Regions from separate parts of the Caecibacter sp. AF58-12pH5A genome, predicted to be linked through region 2. Evidence: a T-box and tRNA genes for the amino acid it is inferred to sense, from the RefSeq annotation. Region 2 holds a T-box; the other holds one or more tRNA genes.
The links. A T-box is a leader RNA that pairs with one kind of tRNA and senses whether it is charged. The one in region 2 lies ahead of thrS (threonine--tRNA ligase), so its partner is inferred to be a tRNA-Thr.

Region 1 (4,806 bases), on a different contig from region 2:
TCGAGCCTAAGGCTGCAAAAAATTCCCAAGATAAAAATGTCATTTCCATGTGTGTCCTCTTTTCTTTTACGATAAAATTTGTTAAAAAAAGAGACTTTCGCAGGATGGTATATCTTGCGAAAGTCTCACCTATTGTGTAGTCACAACGCTATCACCAGCCCTGAAACAGGGCATGTATGTTGATGATAGCCGAAAGGTTACTCCCTTTACTACTATATGAAAGTATATTAAAATTATAGCAAAGCAAGGATTTCCCTGTCAATAGACGGGGAAACAAAATTTCTTAGTATCCGCCTACAAAGGAGGAATCCCCATGAAGCACTATGATGTCATCATCATCGGCACTGGCGCCGCTAATATCGTCGCCGACGCTGCCTTGCGTGAAAATAAAACAGTTGCCCTCATCGAACGCGGGCGCTTTGGCGGCACGTGCCTGAACCGCGGCTGTATTCCGACGAAGATGCTGGTTACGGCAGCGAATGCTATTTGCGAAATCCGTGAAGCCCGCCGTATTGGCGTCAACGCCGAAAACGTGACCCTCGACTGGAAGCTCCTGTCAGAACGGCTTTGGAAAAAGGTCAATGAAAGCGAAGCTATCCGCGGTTACTACGACCGCTTCCCGACGATGGATACGTATCACGGTACAGCGTCCTTTTCCGGTAAAAAGGAAGTGACTATCAGCCTCGACGACGGCACGACGACCGTCCTCACAGGCGAGCGGATTATCATCGGCACTGGCGGCCGTACGCATATTCCCGACCTGCCGGGCCTTGCCGAATGCGGCTACGTCACGTCCGAAACCTTCTTTGGCAAGGCCTATCCGGACGCACCGTACAAGAGCCTGATCATCATCGGCGGCGGCCCTATTGGCTGCGAATTTGCCCATGTCTTCAACGCTGCCGGTACACACGTGACGATCGTCCAGCACAACGTACGCCTCCTGCCCAAGGAAGACGGCGATATTTCTGCCTTTATGCTGCGCCAGTTCCAAAACCGCGGCATAGACGTACGCCTGAACCAGGACACCATTTCCGTCCGTATGGAAGGCAACGAAAAGGTACTGACCATTCATAGCCGCGAAGACGGCCTTTCTGCCGAAGTACGGGCTGAAGAAATCCTCGTTGCCCCCGGCATCAAGCCCATGACCGAGCTGCTGCACCTGGAAAATACAGACGTGCAGACCGACCAGCGCGGGTATATCTTGACCAATGAATTTCTCGAAACGACGGCTGACGGAATCTGGGCCTTAGGCGACGTAAACGGCCTGGCACCGTTCCGCCACAAAGCCAATTACGAAGCGGAAATCATTGCCCATAATCTCTTCTCCGGCATGGCCCCGGACCAGTGGCGCTGGGCCCAATACGATACGGTACCGGCCGTGACCTATACGTACCCCGAAGCGGCCCACGTAGGCCTGACGGAAATCCAGGCCCAAAAGGCGGGCTATACGACGGAAACGGCAGTCAATCACTACTCGACAGCCGTCAAGGGCTATGCCCTGGGCTTTGAACCCGGTGCCTCTGACGACGGCTTCATCAAGCTCGTCGTCGACGGCAAGACACGTCACGTCCTGGGCGCCCACATCGTCGGGCCGGAAGCCTCGATCCTCATCCAGCCCTTCATCAACCTCCTTTCCTGCGGCACCCATACGATTACGCCGCTGCATGAGGAAATCGCGTCGCCGACGGCCCGTGCCTTGCGGCAAAAGCCCTTGACGCGGACACTGGACCCGCGCTCGGTCTATACGATTGGCGAAACCATGACGCCCCATCCATCCCTTTCGGAAGTGACCATGTGGACGCGGTATTACTTCGAGAAAAAATAGACCTGTACGCTAAAAAAAGAAGAGGCCCCTGCTTTGGCAGGCGTCCTCTTCTTTTTATGTAATACGGTACCAGCTGAGCCTCTCATTCGTAAGAAGAGGCTCCGCCAAAAAGTAAAAATCCCGCCCCGGCAGGACTTTTATCGTGCCAGGGCGGGACTTCCTATGTGCTTAGGCCTTAGGCTTCTTCAATAGCGCCAGCCGGACAGTTGTTCATGGCATCCTGTGCCGAAGCTTCCAATTCCGGTGCTACGTCATCAGGAATGGCTTCTGCTACGCCAGCGTCTGTCATGTGGAACACTTCCGGACAGGAAGCAGCGCACATACCGCAAGAGATACAGCTATCATTAACTTTGAATTTCATAATAAATCGCTCCTTTCAAAGCAACATATTTATGGTCACCGGAAATCCGGTACCTTGCATATAGTAATAACCCCTTAGGCATCCAGTGTCAAGAAGAGGGCCATTTTGAACGGCCCGTCAGCTTTGACGGAATGGCGGCCCAGTTTATCGAATTTAAAGGTTTCGCCAGCCTGAATGGGGTGATCCTGGCCTTCATAACCGATGATGCCTTTGCCTTCCAAGGCCAGGACCAGGGCTTCACCCGGTGCAGCATGTTCCGAAAGGCCTGTGCCATCGGCAAAGCTCATGATGGCCAGTTTCAAGTGGTCGTTGTTGACGACGTCCATGTTGACAATGCGGCCATCCTGATAGGGAACGAGATCGGCCAATTTAAAAACGTTACCAGCTTTTATCACTTTATTCATATGTGTATCCTCCTTTTGAACGATTTCCAAATATACTGTATCCTCAGCAGCTTTCATGCCCGTCGGCACATCTGCCGGTACGAGCAGGGCCTGGCCCGTCTTGACGTGCCATTCTTCTCCGGCCGTCGTGAAGACGGTCATACAGCCTGTATCGACGTACAGCAGCCGGGGAAAGGGACTCGTTTCGGCACTGATATCCGTATCCGCACCCAGAGAAAAACAGATCAAACTGCCTGCCTGGCTTTCCCAGAGGGCATTCGATACGGTGCACCCCGGTACAGCCGCATTTTCAGCTGTCAGGGAAAAGACAACGCCACTTTTACCTTTCATGATCATCACGCCTTTCCGGGCCTTGCGGCCCGTTCGTTCTTCTTTATGCCTTGATTATAGTCTGCCCTGACCGCCTTGTATGTTGTAAAAGTAACGGTTAGGAAAATTATTTTTTGACTTTTTGATTTTTATTTCCTTGCAATTGATCAAAATTTCTTTTCTTTTTTTATTGACAAGCACAGGCAATCTTGCTATACTAGCAGAGTACTTTTCGTGCCACTATAGCTCAGCTGGCAGAGCATCTCATTCGTAATGAGAGGGTCGTAGGTTCAAATCCTATTAGTGGCTCCAAAGTCTAAGAACTTCACTACTTAGTAGTGGAGTTCTTTTTTTATGTCTGCACCGGCTGCCGCGACAGGCTCTAGTCCTCTTCGTTCAGTCCCAGTTTATTGCGCCAGTAGTTTGAATACACGGCGCCCATGGGATTATGTGCCAGGACGCGGTCCTTGGCGATCAGGTTGGTCACCGGCCCCTTACAGGACGCATTGAAAATGGCATCATGGCCGACGCAGAGCCCGGCAGAGACGAAGAGCTCGCAGCCCTGTTCGTTCAGGAAATGGGCTTGGTTTTTCGGGTTGCACATGCTTTCGATAGGATTTTCCGGCGTGACCCGGGCTAGGCCCAGCTCGTCCTTGGCAATGCCGCAGTTTTTGCAGCAAATGGAATAGACGTCGAAGAACTTCGAGAAATAGTTGGCAATGAGCTCCATTTCGTGGCTTATGCCGACACAAAAGGCCAGGCCGATTTTTTTGTAGCCCATACGCTGGGCAAAGGCCGCTGTTTCCTGAATGCGCGTGTACTGCATATAATACGTCGCCTCGACATAGGCAGCGGCTTCCATGATTTTCCGTTCCTCAAGTGAATACTGGCTCAGGACGGCTTCCTTGTCGACAGGCGTACAGCTCACACCTTTCGTCGCACATATATGGCCACAGCTGCAATTCGCACAATCTCCTAACATAATGAGGCACCTCCTCCGGCAGGTTTCAGCATGGTATATAGCGTTATGTTTATTCCATCGTACCACAAATACGGTGCCCGTGCATCCTTTTTCTTCTCATTTAGAAAAAAAGAAGTCCGGACCACGTCATCACACGCGGTCCGGACTTCGCTATCGCATCGATTACCACGCCGGCGGCAACAGTCCCGCCAGGCTGCACAAGGCATAGATGCCGGCACTGCTAAAGAGGGCGACGACCAGGAGCTGCACAGGCAGGCTGGCAATACGGCCACACTGCCAGCAGGGCTGCCGGTTGCCCTGGCGCCGGGCCTGGCGCAGCATGAACACGGGCAGGATGGACATGATAATACCGCCAAAGGTACCGGCACTAAACAAGGCGTTGACAAAGCCTACGAGATTGCCTGACGCCAGAAAAACAGGCGGTATAACGATGACGGCCAGGCACAGGGCCCGGTCCTTTACAGCCCCTTCAGAGGCCAGATGCAGGCGGTCTACCATATTGGTCAAAAAGCTTTCCGAAATGGCCCAAAAGGACGTCAGCATCGCGCAAAAGGTGAAGGCATTAACCAGGAAAAAGAAAATATCCGGCTGCAAGGCCCGTCCCCACGAGAGAGACGCTACTTCCGTAATCTCTGCTACAGGCAGCATGAGGAAAACAGACAAGGGCACGATGGCCAGGATGAGAAAGGAAATGCCCATGCCGGTCAAGAGGGACGGCACCAGTTTTTGTGACGCATGGGTAAAGCCACGGGCCAGCTCCGGCACAATATATTGGACGGCATAACAAAAAACGGCAATATTAAAAACTGGGACGGCATAGGCCCAGTGGGTATATAAAATATCTGCTACAGGCACGCGGGCTGATACGACAGAGGCCCCGGCCAAGAGCAGCAGCATGACAATCATGCCCAGGCTGAGAAATTTT
Region 2 (4,806 bases):
CCATACTGGGAAGGCACCGCCATAGTTTTCGATGAGGATGCCCAAGAACCGTTCAACCGAACCGAAGCAGGTACGATGTACCATGACCGGACGATGTTTCTGGCCATCTTCGCCGATGTAGGTCATGTCGAAGCGTTCCGGCATGAGCATATCGAGCTGGATTGTACCGCACTGCCACGTACGGCCAATGGAATCCTTAACGTGGAAGTCCAGTTTCGGGCCGTAGAACGCGCCGTCACCTTCATTGATCTGATAAGGAATCCCCCGTTCTTCAATGACTTCACGCAGGGTATTGGTAGCGAGGTCCCAAATTTCATCGGAGCCCATGGAGTCTTCCGGACGAGTGGACAGTTCTACGTGATAGTCCAGGCCGAATACCTTGTAGGCTTTATCGAAAAGATCCATAACGCCGCGGATTTCCGATTTCATCTGGCTCGGCAGCATGAAGATGTGTGCGTCATCCTGGGTAAAGCAGCGGACGCGGAAGAGACCGTGCAGGGCACCGTGCAATTCATGACGATGAACGAGGCCCAGTTCTGCCATCCGCATGGGGAAATCACGATAGCTGTGGACGTTGCTCTTATATACGAGGATACCGCCTGGGCAGTTCATCGGTTTGATTGCATACGGTTCATCATCAATGGTGGTGAAATACATGTTGTCACGATAGTGATCCCAGTGGCCGGACTGTTCCCACAGATGACGGCTGAGGATCGTCGGTGTGCTGATTTCATCGTATTCGGCTTCCGAATGAAGTTCATACCAGAATTTCAGCAGTGTCTTACGGAGTACCATGCCTTTAGCATGGAAGAACGGGAAGCCCGGGCCTTCTTCGTGGAAGCTGAAGAGATCCATCTGCTTGCCCAGTTTACGATGATCACGTTTTTCGGCTTCTTCAAGCATGTGAAGATAGTCTTCCAATTCCGATTTCTTTTCAAAAGCTGTCCCATAAATACGCTGGAGCATCTTGTTGTGTTCATCACCGCGCCAGTACGCACCGGCAACAGTCTGCAGCTTAAAGGCCTTGACAGCGCCTGTAGAAGCTGCGTGAGGCCCTCTACAGAGGTCAACGAAGTCGCCTTGGCGATAGAGGGAAATCTGTACGTCTGCCGGCAGATCCTGAATCAGTTCTACCTTGTAATCCTGGCCGGCTTTCTTGAACATATCAAGAGCAGCGTCGCGGCTGATCACTTCTTTTTCGAGAGGCAGGTTTTCCTTGACGATTTTGGCCATTTCGGCTTCGATGGCTGCGAAATCTTCCTGTGTAAAGCGGTGTTCCGTATCCATATCGTAGTAGAAGCCATTTTCAATGGACGGGCCAATCGCAAATTTGACGCCCGGGAAAAGGTGCTGAATGGCCTGCGCCATAATATGGGCAGCCGTATGGCGTAAGGTATCCTTGCCTTCCTGTGTATCAGCGCCCAGGAATTCAACTGTCGAACCATCTATAATCGTTTCGCGCAAATCCGTTACTTCCCCATTGACCTTTGCGACGAGTACTTTTTTCGCCAAGCTGTTGCTCAGCTGTTTCACAGCTTCCTGCAACGAAATACCATCGGCAAATGATTTCTTTGTGCCATCTTTCAAAATTAATTCTGCCATAAAAAATCCTCCTTTGTAAACAAAAAGCTCTCGTCCGCAAGGGACGAGAGCATACTCACGTGGTTCCACCCTAGTTCATGGAAGGCCAGGCCTTTCATGTACTCAAGCGCTGTAACGGTACGACCGTATCACTGTACTTTGTTCCAATGATCAGCTCCAAGGTGGTAATGCATCGTTTCTCTATAGGATACTCGCAGCATATGTATCCCTCTCTGCATAAAGTGACCGATGATCTTGTCCTTATCAAAGCCTTTATCAACTTCAATTTACTTGTTCAGTATACGGCTCTTTTTCATAAAAGTCAAGATTGAATACATGAATATTATTTTGTTATGCACCGGTTATTTTTTTAGATATGTCTGCTCTTCTATTATTGCTGAGGATGACAGCATCCTAGAAAGGAAGGGGTTAATTTTTTAAAACAATTTGTCTTGTTTCATAATTACTTTTAGAGATTTTATACTAGTAATTTATATTAATTAGTAATTATTACTACCTTTTTCTCAAGAAACATTATATTTTGGTATATAACGTGGTATAATGATAGTAGAAAAAATATTTAATATTGATATAAAACGCGGAAGCTTCTACCTCTGCAGTTTATATACGATATCTCAGGTTTTGCACCACCGACAGGAGAGATGACCTATGCAAGAATACGGCAGACTGAGAGAATTACGGTATGAAGCCAGACGTTCCCAGCAGGAAATTGCAGACATGCTGCATTGCACACAGGTTGCATACAGCCTGTATGAATCAGGAAAGAGAAAAATTTCTATTGCCCGCCTGGCCATTTTGGCTCGTTTCTATGAAACGTCCATTGATTATTTAGTAGGCCTTGTTGACGAAAGAAAGCCGGCCGGCCCTTATGTAAAGGATTGGAAGGAACTTCGTTAACAGGAAGGGCTAGCCTATACAAAGAGCCCAAAAAAAGACCTGTCTCTTACGAGACAGGTCTTTTAAGCGTCTTGACGAATCAATTAGCCTTTGATTTTTTTGATAGCTTCTGTGAGCATCGGAACGACTTTGAATGCGTCGCCAACGATACCATAGTCGCATACTTTGAAGATCGGAGCATCTTCGTCTTTGTTGATAGCGATAACGCAATCAGCACCGCTCATGCCAGCGAGATGCTGGATAGCGCCGGAGATACCGCAAGCAATGTAGATCTTAGGACCTACAGTTTTACCTGTCTGGCCTACCTGATGGAGAGCGTCGATCCAGCCAGCATCAACAGCTGCACGGGAAGCACCAACAGCACCGCCGAGGAGATCAGCCAAGTCTTTCAGCATGCCTGTGAACGGTTCAGGACCATTCATGCCACGGCCGCCGGAAACGATAACGTCAGCTTCTTCGATTTTAACGCCTTCGCCGCCCATTTTGATGAGTTCAACGAATTTCGTCATGAAGTCAGCATCTGTGAGGTTAGCCGTCTTTTCGATAACTTCACCAGTTGCGCTCGGATCAGCTTCCGGTTTTTTGAATACGTTCGGGCGAACAGTACCCATCTGCGGACGGTTATCCGGGCAAATGATTTCAGCCATGATGTTGCCGCCGAGAGCCGGACGAGTCCAAACGATCGTCTTGTTGTCGTCGTCAACAGCGAGGCCTGTGCAGTCAGCCGTAAGGCCAGTCTGCAGGGAGTTGGCAACACGCGGGCCGAGGTCACGGCCGATGTTCGTAGCGCCAACGAGGAATACGTTCGGTTTTACTTCGTTGAAGAAGTCGCAAATAACTTTTGCATATGCCGTCGTATTGTAGTTTTCGAGTTTTTCGTCATCATATACGTATACTTTGTGAGCGCCATGAGCAATCAGTTCCTGTGCCAACGGTTTTACGTTATGACCAATGAGGATCGCACCTACTTCATCACCGATGGTGTCAGCTAAAACGCGAGCCTGGCCCAACAGTTCGAAAGATACGTTACGTAATTTGCCTTCGAATTGTTCAGCAATTACATATATGCCTTTGTATTCTGCTAAATCCATTTTCACTTTTCCTCCTTAGAATTAAATGATCTTCTGTTCAGTCAGTTTTTCCATCAATGTGTCAACTGCTGCCTGGTAATTGTCATCTTCGACAGGAATTACGAGACCCTGAGTTCTCTGAGGCGGTGTGAAAATCTTACGAACTTTTGTCGGCGAACCGCTCAAACCGATCTTAGATTCATCAGCCTTTACGTCGTCAGCAGACAGTTCAGGAATTTCGCGGCGTTTTGCTTTCATCGTACCACGGATGGTCGGGAAGCGTGGTTCGTTCAATTCTTTTACAGCCGTGATCAAAACAGGGAATTTAGCTTCTGTTACGATATAGCCTTCTTCGTTCTGCTGTTTAACAGTAACGGTGTCGCCTTCGACTTTCAGATCAGCAGCGTATGTGATCTGCGGAATGCCGAGTTCGCAAGCGATCTGCGGGCCAACCTGAGCTGTATCGCCATCGATAGCCTGTTTGCCGCAAAGAATGATATCGAATTTTTCAATACCTTTGAGTTCAGTTACTTTCTTGATGGCCTGTGCAATGCAGTAGCCTGTAGCAAGAGTATCGGAACCACCGACTTTACGGTCGGTCAGGAGATATGCTTCATCAGCGCCCATAGCTAAACCTTCGCGAAGAACGTCTTTTGCCTGCGGGGGCCCCATGGAAAGCAAGGTAACCTTTGCGCCCTGATTATCTTTTAACTGAAGAGCAGCTTCCAAAGCGTTCTGGTCGAACGGATTGAAGATGTTCGGTACACCGGCACGAATGACGGTATGTTTTACGGGATCAATCTTAACTTCTGCTGTGTCTGGAACCTGTTTGACACATACCAATATTTCCATATTTCTGTTGCCTCCTAAATATAATTTTATATCAGCAGAACTAATGTCTGCGTCAATAGCATACCATAAATTAGCGGAGAAGTGCACCTGCTGTAACCATGAGCTGTACTTCGTTGGTGCCTTCGTAGATCTGCGTGATCTTAGCATCGCGGAGATGACGAGCTACCGGGTATTCTTCGCTGTAGCCATAGCCACCGAAGATCTGAACGGCTTCCGTAGCGATTTCCATAGCTACGTCAGAAGCAACTCTCTTGGCAATAGCAGCATCTACTGTGAACGGCTGGCCTTCGTGTTTCTTGCAGGCAGCTTTGTATACGAGGAAACGTGCAGCTTCGACTTTCATCTTCATGTCAGCCAATTTGAAGGAAATGGACTGGAATTTGCA

Region 1: it encodes a tRNA-Thr, which carries the amino acid that the T-box ahead of thrS (threonine--tRNA ligase) is inferred to sense. The anticodon was not compared.

Annotation. Positions count from the first base shown of each region.
Region 1 is NZ_JAQDBC010000027.1:14,938-19,743, forward strand. It holds gene PGX44_RS10590 (TerC family protein) at 1-49, opposite strand, end outside; gene PGX44_RS10595 (dihydrolipoyl dehydrogenase family protein) at 314-1,825, shown strand; gene PGX44_RS10600 (ferredoxin) at 2,001-2,186, opposite strand; gene PGX44_RS10605 (cupin domain-containing protein) at 2,261-2,920, opposite strand; tRNA gene PGX44_RS10610 (tRNA-Thr) at 3,136-3,211, shown strand; gene PGX44_RS10615 (DUF1847 domain-containing protein) at 3,282-3,881, opposite strand; gene PGX44_RS10620 (aromatic amino acid transport family protein) at 4,044-4,806, opposite strand, start outside.
Region 2 is NZ_JAQDBC010000001.1:162,487-167,292, forward strand. It holds gene thrS (threonine--tRNA ligase) at 1-1,602, opposite strand, end outside; T-box leader at 1,639-1,858, opposite strand; gene PGX44_RS00775 (helix-turn-helix domain-containing protein) at 2,251-2,499, shown strand; gene PGX44_RS00780 (electron transfer flavoprotein subunit alpha/FixB family protein) at 2,583-3,590, opposite strand; gene PGX44_RS00785 (electron transfer flavoprotein subunit beta/FixA family protein) at 3,612-4,421, opposite strand; gene PGX44_RS00790 (acyl-CoA dehydrogenase) at 4,492-4,806, opposite strand, start outside.